One region of the Desulfatiglans parachlorophenolica genome, then DNA from elsewhere that is predicted to be linked to it. Evidence: riboswitches for the same ligand, from Rfam matches in the RefSeq annotation. Region 1 holds a riboswitch; each other region holds the start of a gene.
What was found. Region 1 has a riboswitch for cobalamin ahead of ACZ500_RS21860 (cobyric acid synthase). Riboswitches for the same ligand answer to the same signal wherever they lie in the genome.

Region 1 (5,875 bases):
TCGCACAAGGTCGCGTTCCGGTCCGGGATATGATCAGCCATCGGATGGCTTTATGCGACCTTGGAGAGGCGCTGGATCTGGTGGCTCACCGCACGGGTATGAAGATTCTGCTTTATCCCTGGAATAGGAGGAAAGACGATGCAGCGATTTGACGAGGCGGCCCTTCGTTCGTTTGGCGCGGTGATTCAGAAGGTGGTTTCGGGTATGGATCTTACCCGCGAGGAGAGCTATGCGGCCTTTCGGGAGATTCTCCTCGATGAGCAGCCTGATTTGCAGCAGGGCGCGTTTCTGGCGGCTTTAGCGACAAAAAGAGAAACCGCCGGCGAGATCGCGGGTGCCTGGGCCGCCATCCGGGAACTGGATACGGTCTCCGCCAAGATCGAATTCGGATCGCCTCTGGTCGAAAATTCGGGAACGGGTATGGATCAGCTGAAGACCTTCAATGTCAGTACGGCTGCAGCTGTCATTGCTGCTGCGGGCGGTGTGAGATTGGCTCGCCACGGGTCGCGCGCTCTCACATCGGCCTGTGGAACGGTAGACATTGCCGAGGCGTTGGGTGTTGATGTGGAATGTGATATGAGCACGGTGGAGAGGAGCATTTCGGAAGTCGGCATCGGACTCTTCAACGGGATGAGTTCAAAGGTGCACCCCCGGTCCCTGGCGCGTATTCTCAGCCGGATTCGCTTTGGATCCACGCTCAATATCGCAGCATCGTTGGCGAGCCCTTGCCGTCCCACCCATGCCCTTCGTGGTGTGCACTCAGAATCCATGGTAGAGAAAACCGCGCGTGTCATGCGTGAGATCGGCTACCAAAGAACGATGACCGTGCATGGTTTTGACAACAGGCGTGAAAACGGCATGGACGAGCTTTCCAATATCGGCCAAACTCTTGTACATGAATCCTTATCGGATGGAAACGATCGTACCTACCGGCTCGAACCCGAGGACCTTGGACTGAATCGTTATGAATACAATGACATAGCGGCGACGGGCAAATTGGATGCGGAATCCCTTCGGTTCCTGAAGGTTATCGCCGGCACAGGACCTCGCCCATGCATGGAACTCGCCTGTCTGAACGCGGGAGCGATCCTCTATTTGAGTGAAGAGGTGCGCGATATGCAGCAGGGGGTGGAAACATGCCTTGGCATCGTTGCACGTGGACAGGCGCTCAAGAAACTGTGTGAATGGGTCTATGTGCAATCCGATCCTGCAAAAAAAGGCGTCATGCGTCTGCTCAGGTTGGCTTCTTCGGCGGGTCTTGAAAAGGAAGTACGACAGTTTCTTTGACACACTCTGAAGAGGAGGAAAGGAACTGCGTAACCGGGATTCGTTAGTTTGTGTCCATCCGGAAATGATTTCCCGGTACAATCCGGTTTCCAATCCGGAAATGAGGATTTTTTCTTCACACGCTTCGCGTGCTCAGTCCCGCCGCTTCGCGGTGGGTTCTGGTTTGACAATATCAAGGAAATCAAGCTCTTGCGCGGATGCGACCTGGTGATTGCCGCACAAGCAAACGTGCAGATTGACGCCGAGATTGGCAAAAAAGACCATTGCCGGATGGAAACTTGTTAGCTGCGGAGGAAGATCAGGCAGAATTTTACATAGCCCATAGGATGATTCCACGCACGAGCGAAAACAACACAGCCCCGGCCAGGGTCGCCCCCATCATCAATCGGCAGGCCCGCGCGATGTGGGTGGGGGAAAGCGGATGACGCAGATCTCCAAGGGTCGGCATTTCCTCCAAGCGCCCACTGCGGTAAACCGGTCCGCCGAGTTGAACACCCAGTGCGCCGGCCGTGGAGGCCTCTGCCAGACCGGCATTGGGACTGTTGTGTTTGGGGCCGTCTCTCCAGGCCACCCGCCAGGCGGCACGGGGGTCCTCTTTCAATGCCCAGGCGGCCAAGGCCGTGAGCAAAACGTTGATGCGGGCCGGTAGATAATTGACCGCATCGTCGAGGCGGGCGGATGCCCAGCCGAACTGAAGATACCGTTCGTTCCGATAGCCGAAGGTCGAATCCAGAGTGCTTACGGCCTTATAGGCGACGGCTGCCACCGGTCCACCCAGAAAGGCGAAAAAAAGAGGTGCTATAATACCGTCCACCGTGTTTTCAGCCACGCTTTCCACTGTGGCACGCGTCACGCCGGCCTCGTCGAGTCGTGCGGTGTCACGCCCGACCATCAGGGAGACCCGCCGCCGCGCCAGAGGCAGATCGCCCTGCCTCAGGGCTGCCTGCACCGATCGGCCATGGCGGTCGAGGTCCCTGGCGGCGAATGCGGTGTACAGGATGAGGACGGCCATGATATGCCCCAGCCATGACGCCGCCCCTTCAGCTAAAGTCAGGCAGGCCCAGGTGGTCAGGGCGGCGATGCCGATGACGGCCAAGGCCGTCACCAGACCGGCGATCCTGGCGGATGCGAACCGGGCTCGCATAGGGGCCTCGAGGCGGATCGCCAAACCGCCGATCAGTTTCACCGGATGGGGCAGCCGACGGGGATCGCCGATGAGGTAATCCAGGGCGAGGGCAAGCCAGATGTAGAGGATCCATTTCATCGCAATCCCGCCGATCGATAGATTTTTTGGATATGCAGATTTTCCCGCACCACAGCGGCCAGGCGCTCCAGGGCGGCCTCCACCTCATAAGGCGCGGCGACGCGTCCCTTTTCACCTTCGGCCTGGGATGCCGCCTCGTAATCGGCAGGGTTTCCTTCAGGGAATGCGAAATCCTCCAGGAATGGCACCACTCCGAAGGTCGGCAGCCCGGTGTGGCGCTCGGTGAAGGCGATGGCGTCATCGAGCAAGGCCTGTCTGCCGCGATAGCGGTTGATCACGAATCCTTTGATCAGGGACCGCTCATGCTCCGACAAGAGGTCGAGGGTCCCGGCAAAGGCCGCGAAAAGTCCGCCCCGGTCGATGTCCCCCACCAGCAGGGACGTGGCCCGGGCATGATCGGCCAGGGCCAGATTGGCGAGGTCATGTGTTTTCAGGTTGACCTCGGCCGGGCTCCCCGCGCCTTCGAGCACCATCACGTCCGCCTCGGCCGCCAATGAGTCGTAGGCTTCGCGGACCGTTTTCCACAAATCCTTCTTGCAGGCGATGTACTCGGAGGCCGACATGTTGCCGATCGGTCTTCCGACCACGATCACCTGAGACCCCGATTCTGAAAGGGGCTTGAGCAGCACCGGATTCATCCGCGCGTCGGGCGGCAGACGGCAGGCCTGAGCCTGGACCAGCAGGGCGCGCCCTATTTCCCCGCCTTCGGATGTCGCATAGGAATCAAGTGACATGCTTTGGGCCTTGAACGGGGCTACTGTGTAACCGTCCTGGAGAAGGATGCGGCACAGGGCGGCGGTCAGCACACTCTTGCCTGCATGGGAAGAGGTGCCCAGAAACATGATGGCAGGTGTTTTTCGGGATTTGACGACGGCGGTCGGCCGGGATGGCTGGAGTACCCTGGCCAGTGCTGCGACGAGACACCGGTTTTCTGATGTCGTCCGCACCGCCACCCTGAAATAGTCTCTTCCCAGGCCGACGAAGTCGGTGCATACCCGGATAGCGATCCCCTGGCGCAGCACCTGTTCTTCCAACGCGACCGCATCGATGTCCGTCCGCTTGATTCGGACCAGCAGATAGTTCGCTGCACCGGGATAGACCTTCAACCCAGGCAGGGCGGACAGTTCATTCGCCAATATTTCCCGGCGGCGAACGGCATCCGAACGGCTCTTTTCGGCGTAGGCCTGATCACGCAAAACGCCTGTGCCGACGGTCTGAGCCACAGAACCCACGGACCAGGGCGGTAGAAACTCGCGCAATCGGGCGGCCAGAACGGCATCCGCCACAGCGTAGCCCAGACGAAAGCCTGGAATGGCATAAAGCTTGGTCATAGAGCGCACCACCACGACGTTGGAACGCTCGGCATGGATCAGGCTTTGGTAGTTCGGGACGAAGTCGGCAAAGGCCTCGTCCACCACAAAAAAGGAGTCCGGATAACGGTCGGACAAATCCACCAGACGGTTGATCTCGAAAAGCCTCCCGGTGGGATTGTTGGGCTGGCCCAGGACGACCATCTCTCCCCCCTTGAGTTTCCTTTCGAGCGTGTTCCAGGGTATGGCGAATCCGTCGCCTTCTTTGAGCGCCACTTCCTCGACGGACAACCCTTCACGCAGCACCGCAGTCCGGTAATCCAGGTAACTCGGAACGGGAAGCACCGCCCGGGACACGCACAGTACACGAGGCAAGGAGAAGAGCAGTTCTGTCGAGCCGTTGCCCACCGCGATTTTCTCCGACGAAATACCGTGATGGGCACCCAGTGCAGTGGCCAGACCGGAGGCGTGAGGATCGGGATAGTGGACCGCCTCACTCAGACTGCGGTTGACCAGGCTGCGCAAGGATTCTGGCGGACCCTGGGGATTGATGGAAGCCGAAAAGTCGAGGATTTTATCCCTGGGCAAACCCGCCCGTGCCGCCAGCAGGCCGATATTTCCACCATGTCCAAGATCCATTGTGCATCCCCTTGGGCGATCCGGGTGAGCGGCCCCCGAAGGATGAAGGTTTGCGAAGCAAAAAAATCCCGACCCTCCATGTTCAGAGTCGGGATGCCGTGTTCCATCCAAACTGCAGCCGTTCCTTTTCCGCGGGAATCGAAGCTGCAACCACCACCCGAGCAGGTCTTCCGGCTTCCGGATCATCCTAGCGGCCGCGCCTTCCCATCCAATCGGACAGTGGCATTCTGCGGCTTTCGTTCCCGGTTACGGCGGCGGGTCCGCGACGGCTTCGCACCGTCTTCCCTTTGATGCCATCGCAAATGGCGACTCGGTTGATCGCAATGTGGCACATCGAGCCATCAGCGGTCAACTTTTTTTTCAACTCCGTGATTTGAAGGTTGTCATAACTCATGCCGAGCGATGCTCACGATCGCAGATCATCGATTGTTTTGATTTGCAGATTTTGGCGCTACCCCTGTGGAGTACACGGTTCTGGATGCGACGGGAAGGGTGCTCCAGGAACAGGGCTGAAGGGTTTCAAGACTGTGATCGGGGAAAGAGACAGCCGGACTTTTCGAATGCTGAAATTTTCATGGTTTGCGCTGGAAAGAGGGAACAGACCTCGGACGTCTGTGAGTGGATGAATGTCGTCCGATCGACAGCAGATCTTTTTGAACAGCACATTCCAGCCCGGGGTGTTCCGAATGGGGCTGGCTGTGAGAAGAAATTTTTCTTGACAGGGTTTGTGGCGCCTGCTATCAACTCCATAGTTGTTCAGGTGCTCGTGAAGAGCTTAAGAGGGAACCCCGTGTGAATCGGGGACGGACCCGCCGCTGTAACCCCTCCCTTTTCCGCTTGAGAAGGGAACTGCTTTGGCACCAATGGCCACTGCCCGTCATAAGTCGGGTGGGAAGGCCGCCAGAGTGGGGGGGAAGTCAGAAGACCTGCCTGATCACATGGCCCTCGTATTTCGTGGTATGGGTAGGGGCTGAAGATTCTTGAGGGATAAAAATGGGGAATCCCCGGATCGACTTTGTCGACCGGGGATTTTTTTTGTCTTTGCGCCGGGATCGGCCTGGCCGAAAGGCATGCTCGAACCTTCAGTTCCCCTGTGCGTCGCGGAGCCGCCCGCCTGACCGAATTACGGATAGAAGAGGTCTGGCGGTGTAGCCCGGTTGGCAGCGGTTCACGGCACCCGTCCGGCCTCATCGGATGGGATGACGCAGTCCGCCGGCCGGGACCGTATGCGTCTTTTTGATTGCCCGCATCAAGGAACGGAGGAGGGAGGAGCGTTATGAAAATTCATTTTGGGAACGGGCTGAAGATCTTGATGGTTTTGTGTCTTCTCTGGGGGGTGCCTTCGGCTGCAGGGGCTGCAGATGAAAAGGCCGCT
Region 2 (5,875 bases), 2.5 Mb from region 1:
TTTTGGCCGATTTCCATGTTGATCCGTCTATCTGCTTGCGTGGAAATTCAGGGAATGTCTTCCGCTCAAGCCTTTGATTTGTTTGTTTTCCATGCGTATTTCCTTGACCAATGCGTGGAATCCATCAGCTGTACCTGATCATCGGGCAGCCATTCAATCAACCCAACCGGACCAATTGTTGCCAAGAGTTTTGATTCATCGTTACCTGAAGAGATTTCACCTTATCCATAGCGCTATCCGGAGGATTTTTTCACTTCTGACCTTTCACCCAAAGACATCGTGGCGCTCTGCGTCCATTCAAGGGATCGTGGGAGGATCCAATCGATACGCAGATCGGCCAGAGTGAGCAGGATTGAGCATGTTGATCCGCCTTGGTGCGGCCACTTTTTTTTTGCTGAATCAGGAGGTAGAAGGATGAAAAATTACAAACGGTCTCTATTTTCACTCACCGGCCTCGTGATCCTGGCGGCGTTGTTCCTGGTTTCACCGAACGTCGTGCTCTGCACCGAGACCATCGACGAGATCAACGCAGCCATCGAAGCCGCGGGGGCTGATTGGGTCGCAGCCGAAAACCCCATCACACGCATGACCCCTGAAGAGCGCCGGAAGCTCCTGGGAGCCATGGAAGAGACGGCCGGCCCCGAGGCCGAGGTGCCGGCCGCGGCGCCCCTGTTTACCGTCCTCCCATCCCAGTACGACTGGCGCAACATAAGTGGTTCAAACTACGTCAGTTCGGTCAAGAACCAGGGCGGGTGCGGCTCCTGTTTCTGCTTTGCGACGGTGGCCGCCCTCGAGTCCAAGTACATGATCACCAACAGCCTTCCCGGCTCCACTCTCGACCTCTCGGAGCAGATCGTGCTTTCCTGCAGCACCGCGGGTGACTGCACCGGCGGCTATGCCAGCACCGCGTCGGATTACCTGAAGAACCCCGGCACAGCGGTGGAATCCTGCTATCCCTACACCGGAACCAAAGGACCCTGCGCGAATGCCTGTGCCAACTGGCAGGATGACGCCTATTATCTTACAAATTGGGATTATGCAAACAGCGGTGAAGTCGCGACCAGCACCGAGATCAAGAACGCTATCTATAGCAACGGCCCCGTGGTTGTGTGGTATAAAGTCTACAGCGATTTTTACAGTTACAGCACCGGCGTTTACACCAAGACAAGCGGAACATATGAAGGCAACCACTTCGTCCTCGTCGTCGGGTGGAACGACTCGAACAGTTCCTTTATCTGCAAGAACAGCTGGGGGTCCTCCTGGGGAGGCCTTGGCGGGTATTTCAATATCGGCTACAGCCAGTTGGCCGGTGACGTGCAGTTCGGATACTGGACCTACCAGTACGGGAGCGCCTACGGCCCCAGCGTCGACTGGTACGCCGCCTATCGAACCATGTTCCCTGTCGCCGGGGACCTCGCCCTCTTCCGCGACTATCGCGACAAGGTGATGGCCGAGACCGCCTTCGGGCAGTTTTGCTCGGGTATGATTTACAACCAGGCGGACAATTTCCTGCGGGTGCTTTTGACCCATCCGAGGCTGCTGCTCCAGGCCCGACAGCTCGTCAAGGCCAATCGTGGAGCCGTTCAAAGCGTCGTGCAGGGAGGCTACGGCGTGATCGAAAATACGGATGAGGTGATGGGGTTCATAGGTGGCGTAGGAGAGGCTGCGCCCCTCGACCTCCGGGTCTTTCTCAATCAGCTTAGAAACCAGATGGAACGTCACCGGGCCTCCGGCGAGCCTTTCCTCGGTTTTATCCTGCAATAGCATTCCTCCTGAGCCGATAGGAGCAAGACCTTCGCGGATCCGCAAGGCCCACCCGTCCGGGTGGGCCTTGCCCTTTTGGTTTCACGGATCTGATCTATAGATAAGGGCGCTGCTGTTCCCCGGTCTTATTGTGCCGCACCACCCTCCAGGTACCAGGAGTGTTTTGCCGCTTGACAAAATTTCAATTTTCGCGTTATAATGAATTTTTGGAAGAATTGTGAAACTCGCTTCACTCTGGAAATCGCGCCGAGGCGGCGTTGCTGCTTTGGTGGGGAGTCCTGGTGCAGGACAGGTTTGGTGTGAAGTTCAGCCGTGTGTTCGCTCCATTTCCCGGTGTTGATCCATCTCATCCTGTCTGGTTTTGAAGCGTGTGCGGGCGCCCCGATCCCTGCGGAGCGGGAAGCCCTTCAAGGTTATTCAGGCGCCTTTCGAGGCTTAATAGGGAACCCCGTGCAAATCGGGGATGGGCCCGCCGCTGTTACTCCGCTCCGCTGAAAAACGCGGGAACCTTACGGCCATGATAGCCACTGTTCCGCTGTAACCGGAATGGGAAGGCCGCCGTAAGGGCGGAGAAGTCAGAAGACCTGCCTGGATAGGGAGATGCGTGCCGTGACGGAAAGACGGCTGTCTCCGGATCTCTCGGATATGAACAGGGCTATCCCCGGATCAGAACGTGATTCGGGGGTTTTTTTTACTATGAAGCTGATCCGCCATCTCTGCGCCTGTCTTTGCCTTGTTTTCGCATCGGCTGCGGTCCCCGCATCGGCCGGGGTTTTTCGAGACGCAACGGGAAAAGACATTACGGTGCCCTCACCCCCTCGACGGATCGTTTCCCTCGCCCCCAGCATCACGGAAATCCTGTATTTTCTGGGCCTGGGAGACCGGGTGGCGGGTGTCACCCAATACAGCACCTACCCGCCGGAGGCCTGCGGCAAGCCTAAGGTCGGGAGCTATGTCAACCTGAACATCGAGCAGATCATCAGCCTCGCCCCGGACCTCGTCATCGCCACGGCGGATGGGAACAGCCGGAGCGTCGTCGAGACCCTCGAAACCGCCGGCATCCGGGTCTTCACCACCAACCCGCGGAACATTTACGAGGCCTTGGACACCATCACGCTCCTGGGGCGCGTCTGCGGCGCCACCCGGGACGGCGCGGCGGCGGCCGAGGCCCTGAAGGCCCGCGCCGAACGCGTAGCGGAAAAGGTCCGCGGTCTGCCTCGGCCGAAGGTCTTCGTGCAGATCAACCTGCGCCCCATCATGACGATCAATCGGGACACCTTCCTGAACGACCTGATCACCCTGGCCGGCGGCTGGAACCCATTCAGCGAGGAGCCCTTCACCTACCCCAGGATCAGCCTGGAAGAGGTCATCCGCCAGAGACCCGACGTGATCCTGGTCTCCTCCATGGACCGCGGCGGCCGGTTCGAAGAGGCCCGCCAGGGCTGGCTGCGTTTGACAGACATCCCGGCCGCCCGCAGCCACCGCGTACACCTGATCGATTCGGACCTCGTCGACCGCCCTTCGCCCCGCATCGTAGACGGTCTCGAAGAGGCGGCCCGGTTCATCCACCCGGAAATCCTCTGGGAGCGGCCATGATCCTGCATCGACGGGTAACCCCCGGCAAGGTCCTTCTTATTTCAGCCGTCATGAGCGGTCTTCTCGGCGGGGCGATCCTCTTCTCTCTCTGGCTCGGAACGGCCGACATCTCCTTCTCGGCACTCTGCCGCACCCTGTTGGGGGAAAGTACGGGCGGCACAACGGAGCTGATCGTTCTCAAGGTCCGCCTCCCACGCGTCCTGCTCGCCGGCCTCGTGGGCTTCGCCCTTTCCCTCGGAGGCGCCGTCTTTCAGGCGCTTCTCCGCAACCCTCTCGCCGAACCATTCATCCTCGGGGTATCGAGCGGGGCCGCTCTGGGCGCCATCATCGGGATCATGCTCGGCTTCAGCTTTCAGTTGGGCATCCCGGTCTTTTCGTTTGCGGGCGCACTGGTGACCATCCTCCTCGTCCTCCTTCTCGGCAGACGCAGGATGGGGATGGAGTCTTCGACCATTCTGCTCACGGGCGTCATCATCAACGCCTTTTTCACCGCCGTCATCATGTTCTTCGTCTCCACCTCCACAGACAGCCGTCTGCACACCATGCTCTTCTGGCTTTACGGCGACCTGTCCCAAAGCCATTTCGGCCAGTCGGCGATCATCGCGCCCGTCGTGATCCTGGCGGCGGCGATCCTTTACGGCTTCGCCCGCGATCTGAATCTCATGACCCTCGGGGACGAGACGGCCTGCCACATGGGGGTGGACGTCGAAAGGACCAAGCTCCTCTGTTTTCTGCTGGTATCCCTGATGATCGGACTGGTCGTCTCCCTTTCGGGTCTGATCGGATTCATCGGACTGATCGTGCCGCACCTCGCCCGCATGATGTTCGGCCCGGATCACCGGCTTCTCGTCCCTGTGTCGGCCCTCGGGGGGGCCATCCTCCTGATCGTCTGCGACACCTTCGCGCGCTGGGTGGTTTCGCCCAGCGAACTGCCCGTCGGGGTCGTGACGGCCTTCCTGGGCGCTCCTTTTTTCGTGATCCTTCTGCGGACCCGAGGCAGCCAATGGAACCGATCCTGACCCTCGACGACGTGAGCTATCGCTACGAAGACACCCTGGCCCTCGGAGGGATCCGCCTGGAAATCGGGAGCCGTGAACTGGTGGGCATCCTCGGGCCGAACGGGTCCGGCAAGAGCACCCTGCTGAAGCTCATGGATGGACTGCTCAAACCGGAGAGCGGCACGGTGTTCTTCAGCGGACGCCCCATCGGCGCGTTCAAACGCAGCGAACTCGCACGCCGTATCGCCTTCGTCGCCCAGGAACAACCGTTTCAATTCTCGTTCACCGTGCTGGAGGTTGTGTTGATGGGCCGCTCACCTCACCTGAAGCGCCTCCAGTTCGAGAGCGACCGGGATATCGAGATCGCCATGCAGGCCCTGCGCACCGTGGATGTCGAACGGCTGGCCGATCGATCGATCCACGAACTGTCCGGGGGCGAGAAGCAGCGCGTGCTGATCGCCAGGGCACTCGCCCAGGAACCGGAAATCATCCTGCTGGACGAACCGACGGCCTTCCTGGACATCAAATACAAGATGGAGATCTTCGAGCTGATCGCATCGCTCGTCCGCGACAAACAGGTGAGCGTCGTCGCGGTCACGCACGATATCGACCTGGCGGCCCTGTACTGCAACCGGTTGATCATCCTCGAAAACGGCCGCCTTTTCAGCGCGGGCGCACCCGCCGAGGTGGTCACGTCCGAAGGGATCAGCGCCGCATACAGCTGCCGCGTGCTCGTAGATCGGAACCCGGCTACGGGCGCCCCGCGCGTGAGCCTGGTCGGGCGGGCGGAGCGTTGCGCGGAAAGCCAGGCCTGCGCGGAAGCGTAATTCGATTTGCATGCAAAAACGCGTCTCCGGCCCTGCTGCGCTGCGGATCGGAAACGCATCGGGAGGTCCATCCTATGATCGACATCTTTCTGAGCGGCGGCCCCATCATGTATCCGCTGCTGCTCTGCTCCATCCTGTCGCTGACCGTGGTCATCGAGAAGACCGTCTTCTGGCTCAAGGAGGACCGGCGCCGCGACCAGAACCTCGTCAACGAGGTCCTCGAACTCTGCCGCACGGGGGATTGGGAAAGCGTCCGGATCAAAACGGCCGGATCCAGGGACTACATCATACGGATCCTCGTCACCGGCATCCTTCACCGCGACTTTTCGATGGCCAAGGCCATGGAGACCAGCGCGGCCGACGAGGTCAGGCGCATGAGGCGCTACCTGAGCGTCCTCGACACGATGATCACCGTCACCCCGCTCCTCGGAATCTTCGGGACCGTCCTCGGCATCATCGCCTCCTTCGAGATCCTGGGGAACATGGGCATCGAGCATCCCCAGGCGGTGACCGGCGGCATCGCCCAGGCGCTGATCACCACCGCCGCCGGACTGGGAATCGCGATCTTCAGCGTCTTCCCTTACAACTACTTCACATCCCGCGTGGAAAATGCGGTTCTGACGATCGAGAAATACGCCACCAGCCTGGAGATCGTTTACGAAAAACTCATACAGCGTTGCCTCCCGGAGG
Region 3 (5,875 bases), 2.1 Mb from region 1:
GTTCAACAGTATCCTTGCCAGATCTTCGTTCGAAGATCTGCTGAATCAGTTGGGAAAAAAGGTGGAGGAGCCTTCGTGAATGGATTGTTCAGCGATGGATTGAGGAAGAGGGCATCGGGAGCGGCGCTTACTTCCCGGGCGGTGCGCTGTGCCGGGGTGTTTGTCGTTCTGTTCCTTTTGCTTTTCCGGCCGGGCGGGGCGTTTTCAGAGGAGGCTGCACCGCTCTCCATCGATCAGGGGCGCTCCCGGCTTTCTATGGGGACGGGTGACGGGGCGCCGATCTCCGAGGAAGAGGACCTGCCTCCCTGGGAGAAGCGGGAGGGCGAAGCGTTTCAGCCCGATCCTATCCCGGACCCGCTGGAGCCCTTCAACCGCGCCATGTTCCATGTCAACGACAAGCTCTACTTCTGGGTCTTCAAGCCTTTGGCGACGGTGTATGATCATGCACTGCCCAAGGAACTGCGCACCAGCTTCGACAACTTCTTCAGGAATCTCGAGATGCCGATACGGGCCGTGAACTGTCTTCTCCAGGGGAGGTTCAAGGACTTCGGTAATGAAATCGGACGCTTCCTCATCAACAGCACCATCGGCGTCGCCGGGTTCGGTGATGCGGCAAAGATCGTCTTCGACCTTCAACCGGGGGATGAAGACTTTGGCCAGACGCTTGGGCGCGCCGGCATGAAGCCGCTGCTTTTCATCAACTGGCCGCTGTTTGGGCCTTCGAGCGTTCGGGACAGCTTGGGGAGGGTCGGAGACGGGTTTTTGAATCCGACCAACTACATCCTTTCCGACTGGCCTGAAAGGGCAGGTGTCTCCGGGTATGACCGGGTAAACGAAACCTCCCTCGCACTGGGTGAGTATGAGGATTTCAAGCGGGCCGCTCTTGATCCATACATCGCGATGCGGGATGCCTACAACCAGTACCGGGAGCAGAAGGTTCGGGAGTAGCGGGCCGGGCAAGAGCGTCCTGCGCGCCTCGGGACCCCGCTGCCCGGGCGGTCTTTATGTGTGAAAGGGAGGCGCCCGAAAAGGGCTTTTGTGGGGAAACAACGCTTCTGCAAAGAAAGGTAAAAAGCCATTTACTACGAACGTAAACCGGAAGGGCCTTTCGCCGAGGATCGGTTCGGTTACATCCATATCTACTATGGCGAAGGGGTGGGGAAAACCACCCGCGCCATCGGTCTGACGACGCGGGCGGCCGGCGAAGGCCTAAACGTAGCCTTCATCCAGTTCATGAAATCCGGCGATTCGGGCGAGGTCAAGATCTTCCGCCAGATCCCGAACATCGCGTACTACTGCCCCGGGAAGCACCCGTTCATCCTGGCCAAGGGGCCGGAGCCCGTGCACTTCCGGCATGCCGAGCTCTCGCTCGAGCACGCCAGGCGCACCACTGAGGACTCATTCCAGATCCTTGTCTGCGACGAGATCCTCAACACCTTGATCTTCGACCTCCTGCCGAAGGAGGCTATCATGGACCTGATTATGCGCTGCCGGGGCCGGGTCGATCTCGTTCTGACCGGGCGGCACGCACCCCCTGACATCATCGATGCCGCTGATTACGTGACGGAGATGATCCAGGTCAAGCATCCGTACTACAAAGGGGTGCGTGCGCGCAAAGGGATCGAATATTAAAAGGCCCACTCCACACCGAAGATGTAATTCCGGTCCGGCGCCGGATAGTAGTTGGGCGCGGTCGGGAACCCGCCTATGACGACGTATTCCGAGTAATCCTGATTCGTCAGATTGTTGACGCCTACGAAGGCCTTGATGTTTTTCCAGGCATACGCAAGCCGGGCATTGACGGTGTAATAGCTGCCCTGCTTGGAAAAGGCGTTGGCCTGGTCGCTGATGGCGTAGCTGTCCCCGACGTAGTTGTAGTCGGCCGAGAAGACCATTCCGGTTATGAAATCGTGCAGGCGGAAACCCAGGTTCGCGCGGTGGCGCGGTACGCCGGGGATGTCGCGCCCCTCATAGGGGTCCTTCTCGAAGGTGGCCTTTTCATAGGTGTAGTTCCCGTAGAGCATCAGATGCTTTACGATGCGCGCCTTCGCACCGAGTTCAAGTCCCCGGTGCAGGGTCTCGGGGTGATTTTCGTTGGTGTAGGTGTCCTTGTTGTAGAAGATCTCGTCTTTGATCTTCGCCTGGAAGAGCGTGAGGTTGGCCTCGATGTCCGGGGTGATGAAATGACGGACGCCCGTTTCGAGGTGGTCCCCTCGCTGCGGGTGGAGGTCCGGATTGATCTGGATGCTGCCTGAGTTGAAGTCGTAGACCACCAGTTCGTCCGTCAGCGGAAAGCGGAAACTCCGGTTCGCGCGCACGAAGACCGAGGATTCCTCCTGATACAGATAGGTGAGTCCGGCGCTGTAGGCGTTTTCATGAGCGTCGACCGTGTCGTCGAGCGGCGCCAGAAAACCGCTCAGGTCTTCCTGCCTCATGTCGTATTCGACCGCTTCACGGCGCGCCCCCAGGGACAGAATCAGGTTGTCGAGGACGGACAGGTCGTTGTTGAGGTAAAACCCGTAGCTGTCCCGGGAGACGTTCGATCGGTTTGACGGGGAGAGCGGAGCCCCGTAGAAGGTGTCGAGATCCATCTCGGCCCAGTAGAAGTCCGCCCCCGCGATCAGCGTGTTCGGGCGGGCGAAGAGGGGCTTTTCGAAAACGTAGCGCGGTGTAAAGGACCACGTGTCGATCTGCCGCTGGGCCGAGAAGCTGTAGCTGACGAATTCTTCGTCGGTGTCTCGGTAGCGGTAGCCGAGATCGGCGGCGAGGTAGCCCAGTGCACCGAAATCGATCCGGGTGTCCAGCTTCAGGTACTGGTCCGTGTTCTCGGCGCCGTCATCCGGGGCGTTCGCCTGACGGCGGTCGGCGGCATAGGCCGCTTCGGTCAACGGTCCCGGCAGACCATAGTCGTCCGAGTGGTGGGCCCCGCTCAGATTGAAACTCAGCGTGTCCGTGGGGTCATAGGCCACTTTCGCCCCGACGTCCCGGGTGCGGAGGTAGCCGTTTTCACGATAGCCGTTCATCGAGTCGTAGCTGGCGGAAAGAAAGGCCGCCACCTGATCGGTTCCGCCGCTTGCCCGGGCCCAGCCTTTCGCCCGTCCATAACTCCCGCCGGTGCCGGCCACGGCGGCGCTGAAGCCCTTGTCCGGCGTTCTGGTGATGATGTTGATGACCCCGCCGGACGCGTTGTCCCCATAGAGGACGCTTCCGGCACCGCGGACAATCTCGATCCGCTCGATCTGGTCCAGGGGGATCTGCGTCCAGTCGACCCCGCTCAGATCGATCTCGTTCACGCGCCGCCCGTCCACCAGCACCAGGGTGTTGTAGGGGCCCGTTTCGCCGAATCCCCGCAGATCGACCTGGGCGACTTTCCCGTTGCCGTACAGATCCCGTACCACAACCGCCGCTTCGGAGCGGAGCAGTTCCGCCACGTTGTTGGCATTGGCGTTTTCGATCGCCTCTTCGTCGATGACGGTCACATGGGCCGGGATCTCCTGAACGGCCTGCTCGGTGCGCGTTCCGGTGACGACCACGGTCTCCATCCGGACCGCATCCTCGGAGGCGGCCGGCGCGTTCCTGCCGATCGTTGCCAGTGCCACTACGGCGATGCTGCAGCAAAATGTCTTGATCCAGGGTTTCATGATGTTCTCCTTCCGCTGTAGATTTAGAAAACGAGTCGGCGTCCGGAGAAAAAAATCCCCGAACCGCTTTGCGATCCGGGGATGACCCTTTTTTATCCACGGGATCCGGGATGTGACCCTGTACCACGAGGGTGTTGTATCCCTGTTCAGGCAGGTCTTCTGACTCCTCCGCCCTTTCGGCTGCCTTCCCATCCTTTGGCTTTGGACAGTGGCGTTTCGTGGTCGAAAGGTTTCCTTTCCCTGCCGACACAGAAAAAGGAGCGGAGTCACAGCGGCGGGTCCGTCCCCGTTTTTAAGGGAGTTCCCTTTTGAGCCCTTGCGGGCACCTGAACGTACCAATCTTCCTGGTTTCCATCCGGAAAGGGTCTTCCTGGCCAATCTCCGCGTCAAGCGGCGTGCCTGCCCGTATGGCGACCACCAGGTCGCCTCCGCGCAAGCACTTGATTTCTCTCATATGGGACAAACCGGGACCCACCCCGAAGGGGTGGAGCTGAGCCGGCGCGCCCGGCGGAGGAAAATCCTCATTTCCGGATCGAAAACGTGTCCGTACTCGATGAACATTATCGGACAGCCACTTCCTATCAAAAGAATGCATGGAGGTCAAGCAAAGAGACGGGATGGAAAGGGGGGCGCTGCCGGATGATGCCGGTCGAACAATGTGCGGGGATACGGGAAGGATTGAAAATCCGGAGGATAAAACGTATCATTCAAAAGGTAGTGAGCCGTCGATCCGAGGCTTTGGTTGTTGAAAGGTTCCACCCTCTGGAGGCATTGCCATGAAAAGAAAGACAGGAATACCGGTTGTTTTGGCTGCCGGGCTTTTTCTGCTCGGGGCGTGTTCACCGATTTCGCCGCAACTGCGGAACACGGCGGAAGCCGACGTGCCTTTCAGCACCCTGGTGTCCGAGTTGGAGTCCTACAAGGGCAAAACCGTTCTTCTGGGGGGAAAGGTTTTGGCTCTTCGGCAGGAATCCGATCGGACCCTGATAACGGTGCAGCAGTGCCCCCTGAACCATGAGGGCCGGCCCCACTGCAAAATGGACTCAGCCGGCATTTTTCTGGTTTCCTCCAAAGGGAGACCCATCGGGCATTCGAATCCTCCCGATGAGGAGATAACGGTTGTCGGGAGAATCATCGGGCTTGAAAAGGATGAAGGCAGCTACTGCGGTTCAGGCTGCCTCATGATCGAGGCTCTGGAAGTCCACGTCTGGCCGATGATGCCGCCGCCGGACCTCAAACTGTGGCCGCGCTATCCTTTCGACCGCGGCGCCAGGTCCTGGGAGGGCTTTTAGCGGCAGGATGCAGCTGTTTTCGCCTCGCTCACTTCTTGAAGAGCGCCTCAAGGGCCCGGCGCGCTTCCGTGACCGGGTTGACGGATTCCCGGGTCGAGCCGCGGGGGAGAAAATACTCGCAGAAATTGGCGCGCTCTTTGTCCACGACCCGTTCGGCTGAGACCTCGCGGCAATCGTTGTAGGCGTGCGTGTCATAGAACTTGCACTGCTTGCAGCAGTGCAGATCCCGCCCGCATTTGGGGCAGGAGTCGGTACGCAGTATCTTGTCGTGGGTTTTGATCGTGGTTTTGCAGAAGGAACAGCGCATCTTTCAACCTCCATCGACACCGTTGCGGTGTCTTGTTCAATAGTAAATCTCTACCCGGAAATGGTCTTTTTTGCCGATCTCGGCGTCGATCTGCACGTTTGCTTGTGCGGCGACCCACAGGTCGCCTCCGCGCAAGCGCTTGAGTTCCTTGATATTGGCAAACCGGGACCCGCCGCGAAGCGGTGGGACTGAGCACGCGAAGCGTGTGAAGAAAAAATCCTCATTTCCGGATTGGAAACTGGGTTGTGCCGGATGATTCCGGATGGACTCTAGTCACCTCGGGTTTTTCGGTGATTCGATCCAAACTTCACGGGGCAACGTCATGCAGACGATCGCTTACGGACGTTCGGAGATCCTGGTCCTCGATCACACGGCCGATTTCGGCATCGTCGTACGGAGTCCGGATCTTGCAGTCCTCTTCGAGGACGCGGCCGGGTACATGATGCAGATGATGGTCGTCCCCTTGGAAGAAGGGGTTGGCCGGGATTTCCTGATCGAAGTCAAGGCCGCGGACCTCGAAGACCTGATGGTCCGATGGCTTGGGGAAATCCTCTATAATCTCGAGGGCGAAGGGCAGATCGTGACTTCGGTTCGCATCGAGGCGATCTCGCCCGGTTTTCTTTCAGCCGTTGTAA
Region 4 (5,875 bases), 1.4 Mb from region 1:
GCCGTCATCTTCGGCGCACTTCCAGACCCGGTCCTGCGCGCCAGGGCCGGGCAGGCCGAGGAGGTGGGCAGGCCTGCATCTACGAGAACATCCTGCGCCGCGTGCCGGGAAACCCGGCCGGGGACATGGTCGGCAACCCCCTGGCCATCCCCGTGCTCATCGGGCTAGGGTTCAGTTCCCTTTCGGCTACTGCGCCGCGCATCCCGGAGGTGAAGAAAACGATCCTAACGGTTGACAGCGGTGAGGCCAGACACCTGGCCCGCTCTGTCCTCGCCCTGGAGGATGCCGACCAGGTGAGGGCCTGCCTGCGGCGGGAGACCGGCAAATGACCCCATAACACCGCCCAAAATCAAGAGGGAGGATCCGAAGGAGACGATGGCATTCTTGGCGCAGATACGTGCACCATCGTGGGTATAGAGGTCTCCAGCGTCGTCAGGATCCCTCATCGCAACGATGGACACGCCCTCTTTCGGGGTGATGGTGGATATGTCGGGAAAGTCAGGGAGTTCGCTTCTCTAACTGAAGGGCCTGAACAAGGCCTTTGGGTGTAAACTGGGAACGTCGCAGAACGATACCAAATTTTTCTTGACTTTTATTCTTGCCCTCAGTAGCTTTCCTCTGAAAGAAGAAAATTCGTTCAGGTGCCTTTAACCAGGCTTAATAGGGAACCTCGTGAAAGTCGAGGACGGGCCCGCCGCTGTAATCGGAGACGAAAACCGCATATCGCCACTGCCGGGTGTTTAGTAAATGATTGATCGTCTGGTGGGAAGGCGCGGCAAGTAGAGAGATCCGAGAGTCAGAAGACCTGCCCGAACGGAGAAAGCGCAAACCTTCGCGGAGGGAGGTGGCTCTGTGGTTCTGAGGATGAAACTGGGAAATCCCCGGATCGAGTTATTTCGGTCGGGGTTTTTTTTGTCCGGGGACCGGATCGGACGTGCTGGTTTGTGCATTCCCTCTTCCCGGGATTTTTCCGGCTTGGTCGGATAATCGATAAAGACTTGCTGAGCAGTATGGATATGGCTTGAAGGATTTTGCTGATGGGTCGTCGAGTAAAGAGATGCACGATATTGTTTTTCATAGACGATAGATATACCAGCCGTGACCTTTCTTTCGGAGCGATCGGAAGATCCAAGAAGCTGAAAAACTCGTCGATTTCTCTCTGTAATGAACAGTGGACGAGATGCATGAGGAAAAATAAAACGGCAGTGAAGGATACCTTACGATTGTGGGAAAAATATTTTTCAGAGAAACTGTGCGGTTGAAGAAATTTATGAAAATGGAAATGTTTTCTAAGGAACCTAATCGGTTTGATGCAAATTTTGGAAAGTAGATTCTGTGCCAAGCGCAACATTTTTACATAATTTTTCCGTATGCATATGTCACTTCCTTTGAAATTGACATTTGATTCATTTTATACTGCTGACAGAGAAGTATAACTTGCTATATATGCAAGTAAAAACCTTAGCCCCGGCTTCTTAAGTCAATGATATTGAGTATTATTTGTGCAAGAATTTTTCTTGAAATGTTTCCTATGGACGAATAGCATCATTAGCATCATAAGAATATAATCTGCCGTTCAGGTGCCTGGAGCAGGCTCAAAGGGGAACCTCGTGAGAATCGAGGGCGGACCCGCCGCTGTGATCGGGGACGAAAGCCACACATCGCCACTGTTGGGTGGTCAGCAAGTGACTGATTATCTGATGGGAAGGCGCGGCAAGTAGGGAGATCCGAGAGTCAGAAGACCTGCCTGAACGGTGAGAGAGCAAACCTTCGTGGACAGAGGTGGCTCAACGGTTCTAAGGGTAAAATTGGGAAATCCCTGGATCGGTTCATTACGGTCCGGGGATTTTTTTTGTGTGCGCCCGGGAGAGCCCACAATCGTGGAGGTGAAAGTCCTCTACACGCCTGTCAGGGGGAGGTGTTAGCCGGACGGCAAGGGTGCCAGCCAGGAGACAGGAGCTGAAAGAAGGCGCAGGCAAGGCGCTGGTCCGACGAACAGGAACCTTACATGAGGTGGTCATGCTGGATGAGGAGTCACATATCTTCAAAGTCCGATATCTGTGCGGAAAGCAAGGGCTTGGTGCGTCAAACGTCACCGCGGGGACGGGATACTCCCAGGCGAAGAATCTTCATTCAATGGAAGCAGTGGTTGAACGTGAGGACATGTCGGGGGCCTATCGCCGAGTCAGGGCGAACAAGAGTGCTCCCGGAGTTGACGGCCTATCAATCGAAAATTTCATGGAACATCTCAACGCTGAATGGCAGCGTATTGAGAAAGAACTGTAGGAGGGTCGGTACGTGCCCCAGCCCATGCTTAGGGTTTATATCCCCAGACTTGGCGGAAGTGGAATTCGGTGTCGCTTCCCATATGAACGAGGCCTTCCCTGTGCGCTTCTTCACAAAGCTTGGAGTCGTGTCGCTGCTCGGTCTCGTGAAGCAGCTTCAATGTAATTAGTCTCTATCCGGAAATGGTCTTTTTGGCCAATCTCGGCGTCACTCTGTACGTTTGCTTGTGCGGCGACCTACAGGTCGTCTCCGCGCAAGCGCTTGAGTTCCTTGATATTGGCCAAACCGGGACCCGCCGCGTAGCGGTGGGACTGAGCGGCGAAGCGGTGAAGAAAAATCCTCATTTCCGGATTGGAAAGCGGGTCATGCTGGATAAAGCATTCCCGGATGGAGACTAATTACTGTACCGCTATGGTACGGAGCCATATGACTGGCGGTATGGGAGGACGGCGAGGGCAACTACGCCTCCTGCTCGATTTGGAGTTCGGCCGCGAAGGGGGCATTCTGCGTCGGGAAAAGATTGGCAGAGCGGCAATTAGGCCAATTCTTGAGGATACCGGAGAAAGGGCAGAGCGTGATTTCCTTGACATTTCCGCTAAAGAGTTTCTATATCGCGGCCGGCTTTTACCTGGTAGGTACGGTCTTTCACCTTTTGGCAAGGGAGAAGCCTGCCATCTGGTTTTTCACAGCAGGCATTTTGATCAATGCAGTCTCTGAGATATCCGGCAGAGTCATTGTATGGCCGTACTGCAACATGTTCGAGGAACCGTTCTTCCTCCCCATATGCGTAGCCGCCGTTTCCGTTGTCCTCATCATTTCAGGAACAGCAAAAGACGGCCTATCCCTCCTACCGCTCATCGCACTCTTCTCGCTTGTCGCTGTCTTTTTTTCAGAAGGGTACTACCCGCCCTTTACCATGCAGTCAAAGAGCATCCACGCACATTTGTTTCATCTTTTTGCCTTTGTTGGCCATGGCTGTCTGATAACCGGGGCCTATCTTGCCGTTTGCTCTCTTGTGAGGAAGAGAAGAGATGGTATTCCGTATCAGATGATTATCTGGGGGTTTGCCTTCATGTCAGTATCGGGCATGTTTGGCATGTTATGGAGCTATGCGGGAAGATCTGACACGGTTTCGTGGAATCACTACTATTTTCATTCAATTGCAGTCTGGCTCTACTATGCCGGTTTTTTGCATCTTCACCTTTTTAAAGGATGGGATCAAAACAAAAAGATCTGGATACTTGTGGGAGGCGCAGTAATGATATTAAGCTTGGACTACTTGCCTCAGATTGGCGCAATGCATATTCCGAGAGTATTTAATGGCGGATTGTATGATCTCTTTTAGGGCGATTTGGACCTTTTTGGGAAGGCCTTCTCTTTCAGTCTGTCTGATATATCTTATTGTTGCGGATATTTTGGTAGGCTCTTTCATCATGAGAGACAATCCGAAGATATTTGCAGTGCTTGACAGCATAACGATTCAAGAATGGGTTGTCACATATGGACTGAACAATCTCAAAGCCACTTGGTGGTTCTTTGTCTGTTTGTATTTGTTGTTATCTCTTGGAATAACCACATCGGTGTGCAGCATAAACAAGGTGATTTCCGTTATCAAAAGATTCTATGGGAATGGTTTTTTGAAACTTGCTTTAAAGCTATCTCCATCAGTTATTCATCTCGGCTTTCTCTTTCTCCTTTTGGGGCAGCTTGCAAGCCATACGCTTGGGGTCAATTCGCATGGGCATATACTGGACGTAGGAGGAAGTATGATTGTTCCGGGATCTGACATAGTTGTTGTTCTGAAGGATTTGAGGATAGATTTCTTCAAGGGAGATCGTGAGTTCTTGGGCATGGAAGGAGAGGCAAAAACCGTTTCTGGGACTCTTTCCATCTACGACCGGCATGAGGATCATGAAAAGAGAATCTCCATGAACCACCCTATGATGTATAAGGGGTGGGGCCTATTCATTCAAGATTTTTCCCCAAAAAGCGAAGGGAACAAGAGGCCGCCCTATATCAATATGACGCTCAGAAGAGACCCGGGCATCAGGTTGATGATTGCGGGGGGAGTTATGTTTGGATTGGGGCTTGTACTCTACCTCATCTCTGTCATTCAGTCCCGTATCAACGGCGGGCAGGTGTTCTACGGCATGCCTGTTAAGCATTACGAGGGGTCGCAACGATCCAAGACGATAAACAGACGGCCTGGCATGCCTCATCTACTGATGGTCTCTTACCTTTTTGTGCTTTTATTCGGGGGGTGCAGTACAGATTTCGAGCAGTACGGCGAGTTTTCCATCAAGTCTCTCGAGAACGGCTCCAAGGAAATCACGGACGGCATCGGGAGAAAAGTGCTGCTGGTGCCGCGTACTGACACCGCCAAGAACACAGACAAAGAGGGAAAAGCCATAAGAATCCCTGTGCAAAAGGTCGTTGTGTATTCTGGATACGATGCTGCGCTGATCAAAGAGCTGGGACGGCTGGACAGCGTTAGAGGTGTTATCGCCTCTGAGGAGAGATGGCACATCCCTGAGATAAGAGAGGGGATTAAAGACGGCAGCATATCCTATCTCGGGGAGTACAAGTCGATCGATTTCGAGAGATTGAGGGCCATCCAGCCGGACGTGGTTTTTACCTGGGATGAAGGCGTTATCCCAAAGCTCGAAGAACTCTCCATCCCATGCGTATTGACCTCAACCAGGATCGCCAAGGACCTGGACGCGCACATAAAATTCATTGAATTTCTTTCGGTGTTTTACGTTGAAGAGAAGCGGGCAGCGTCTTTTGTAGATGTACAGTTCAAAAAAATTAATGAAATATCGGTCAGATTGGAGAATGCGATGACAAGGCCGAAGCTTGTCTGGGGGGATATCTACGAAAGGAAGGTATTGGTCGAGCCCGGGAACTCATGGGCTGGGCAGTTGGTGGAAAAGGCGGGGGGCGATTATCTGTTTCGTGATCTTGAAGGCGCAAGCTGCATGCAGGTTACCCTGGAGAAATTCTTTGCAAGGACAAAATGGGCTGAAATGTTCATCACATACCGTGGACCGGAGAGCGGGATCACATCCAAGGAAAGGCTTCGCCAAGCGAACAGGTTGCTTGAGGCAGTGGAAATCAAGCCTATGAACGAGGGAAGGATTTTTTTTACAGGCTACAAATTGTATCAGACCGCGGATGTGGCAGGCATTATCGAAGAACTCGCAGCGATTTTTCATCCCGGATTGTTCCCGGAAAAAACGGATCCTCATTATTTTTTTGAGCTTCCCCGGAAGTGAAAGGGTGTGAAAGCGCAGTACGGTCATTTCCAGACCCATCTACATAGCGTTCTTCTAAGGGCGTGAGGTATATATAGCATGAATATAGCAAGATATGCCGGTTTGTTCATCCTGTTCTTGGTCCTTCTGGCAGTCTCCCTTCTTGTGAACATCGGCGTCGGCACGGAAAGCATTCCGTTTGTTGAAGTCTGCAAGATCATTTGTCAGAACGTTTCTGATTCGACCTATGGTGCCATCATATGGGAGATACGTCTGCCTCGGGCCCTGGCCGGCGCATTGTGCGGGGCCTATCTGGCAGCGGCCGGTCTTTTGCT

Region 2: linked by a shared signal. The riboswitch ahead of ACZ500_RS10395 (cobalamin-binding protein) and the one ahead of ACZ500_RS21860 (cobyric acid synthase) in region 1 are both predicted to bind cobalamin.
Region 3: linked by a shared signal. The riboswitch ahead of ACZ500_RS12350 (TonB-dependent receptor) and the one ahead of ACZ500_RS21860 (cobyric acid synthase) in region 1 are both predicted to bind cobalamin.
Region 4: linked by a shared signal. The riboswitch ahead of ACZ500_RS01645 (hypothetical protein) and the one ahead of ACZ500_RS21860 (cobyric acid synthase) in region 1 are both predicted to bind cobalamin.

Annotation. Positions count from the first base shown of each region.
Region 1 is NZ_AP042460.1:4,703,749-4,709,623, forward strand. It holds gene ACZ500_RS21840 (alcohol dehydrogenase catalytic domain-containing protein) at 1-152, shown strand, start outside; gene trpD (anthranilate phosphoribosyltransferase) at 139-1,287, shown strand; gene ACZ500_RS21850 (hypothetical protein) at 1,420-1,551, opposite strand; gene cbiB (adenosylcobinamide-phosphate synthase CbiB) at 1,598-2,551, opposite strand; gene ACZ500_RS21860 (cobyric acid synthase) at 2,548-4,500, opposite strand; cobalamin riboswitch at 4,644-4,829, opposite strand; cobalamin riboswitch at 5,242-5,448, shown strand; gene ACZ500_RS21865 (TonB-dependent receptor plug domain-containing protein) at 5,777-5,875, shown strand, end outside.
Region 2 is NZ_AP042460.1:2,229,266-2,235,140, forward strand. It holds gene ACZ500_RS10390 (C1 family peptidase) at 415-1,764, shown strand; cobalamin riboswitch at 2,167-2,370, shown strand; gene ACZ500_RS10395 (cobalamin-binding protein) at 2,374-3,360, shown strand; gene ACZ500_RS10400 (FecCD family ABC transporter permease) at 3,357-4,379, shown strand; gene ACZ500_RS10405 (ABC transporter ATP-binding protein) at 4,364-5,185, shown strand; gene ACZ500_RS10410 (MotA/TolQ/ExbB proton channel family protein) at 5,260-5,875, shown strand, end outside.
Region 3 is NZ_AP042460.1:2,649,403-2,655,277, reverse strand. It holds gene ACZ500_RS12365 (MlaC/ttg2D family ABC transporter substrate-binding protein) at 1-79, shown strand, start outside; gene ACZ500_RS12360 (MlaA family lipoprotein) at 76-948, shown strand; gene ACZ500_RS12355 (cob(I)yrinic acid a,c-diamide adenosyltransferase) at 1,156-1,632, shown strand; gene ACZ500_RS12350 (TonB-dependent receptor) at 1,629-3,641, opposite strand; cobalamin riboswitch at 3,774-3,986, opposite strand; gene ACZ500_RS12345 (Slp family lipoprotein) at 4,418-4,933, shown strand; gene ACZ500_RS12340 (hypothetical protein) at 4,962-5,240, opposite strand; gene ACZ500_RS12335 (hypothetical protein) at 5,301-5,432, shown strand; gene ACZ500_RS12330 (archease) at 5,503-5,875, shown strand, end outside.
Region 4 is NZ_AP042460.1:354,560-360,434, forward strand. It holds gene ACZ500_RS01635 (phosphoenolpyruvate-utilizing N-terminal domain-containing protein) at 1-168, shown strand, start outside; gene ACZ500_RS01640 (hypothetical protein) at 126-329, shown strand; cobalamin riboswitch at 623-827, shown strand; cobalamin riboswitch at 1,562-1,765, shown strand; gene ACZ500_RS01645 (hypothetical protein) at 2,020-2,286, shown strand; gene ACZ500_RS01650 (hypothetical protein) at 2,469-2,684, shown strand; gene ACZ500_RS01655 (hypothetical protein) at 2,807-3,631, shown strand; gene ACZ500_RS01660 (ABC transporter substrate-binding protein) at 3,618-5,561, shown strand; gene ACZ500_RS01665 (FecCD family ABC transporter permease) at 5,640-5,875, shown strand, end outside.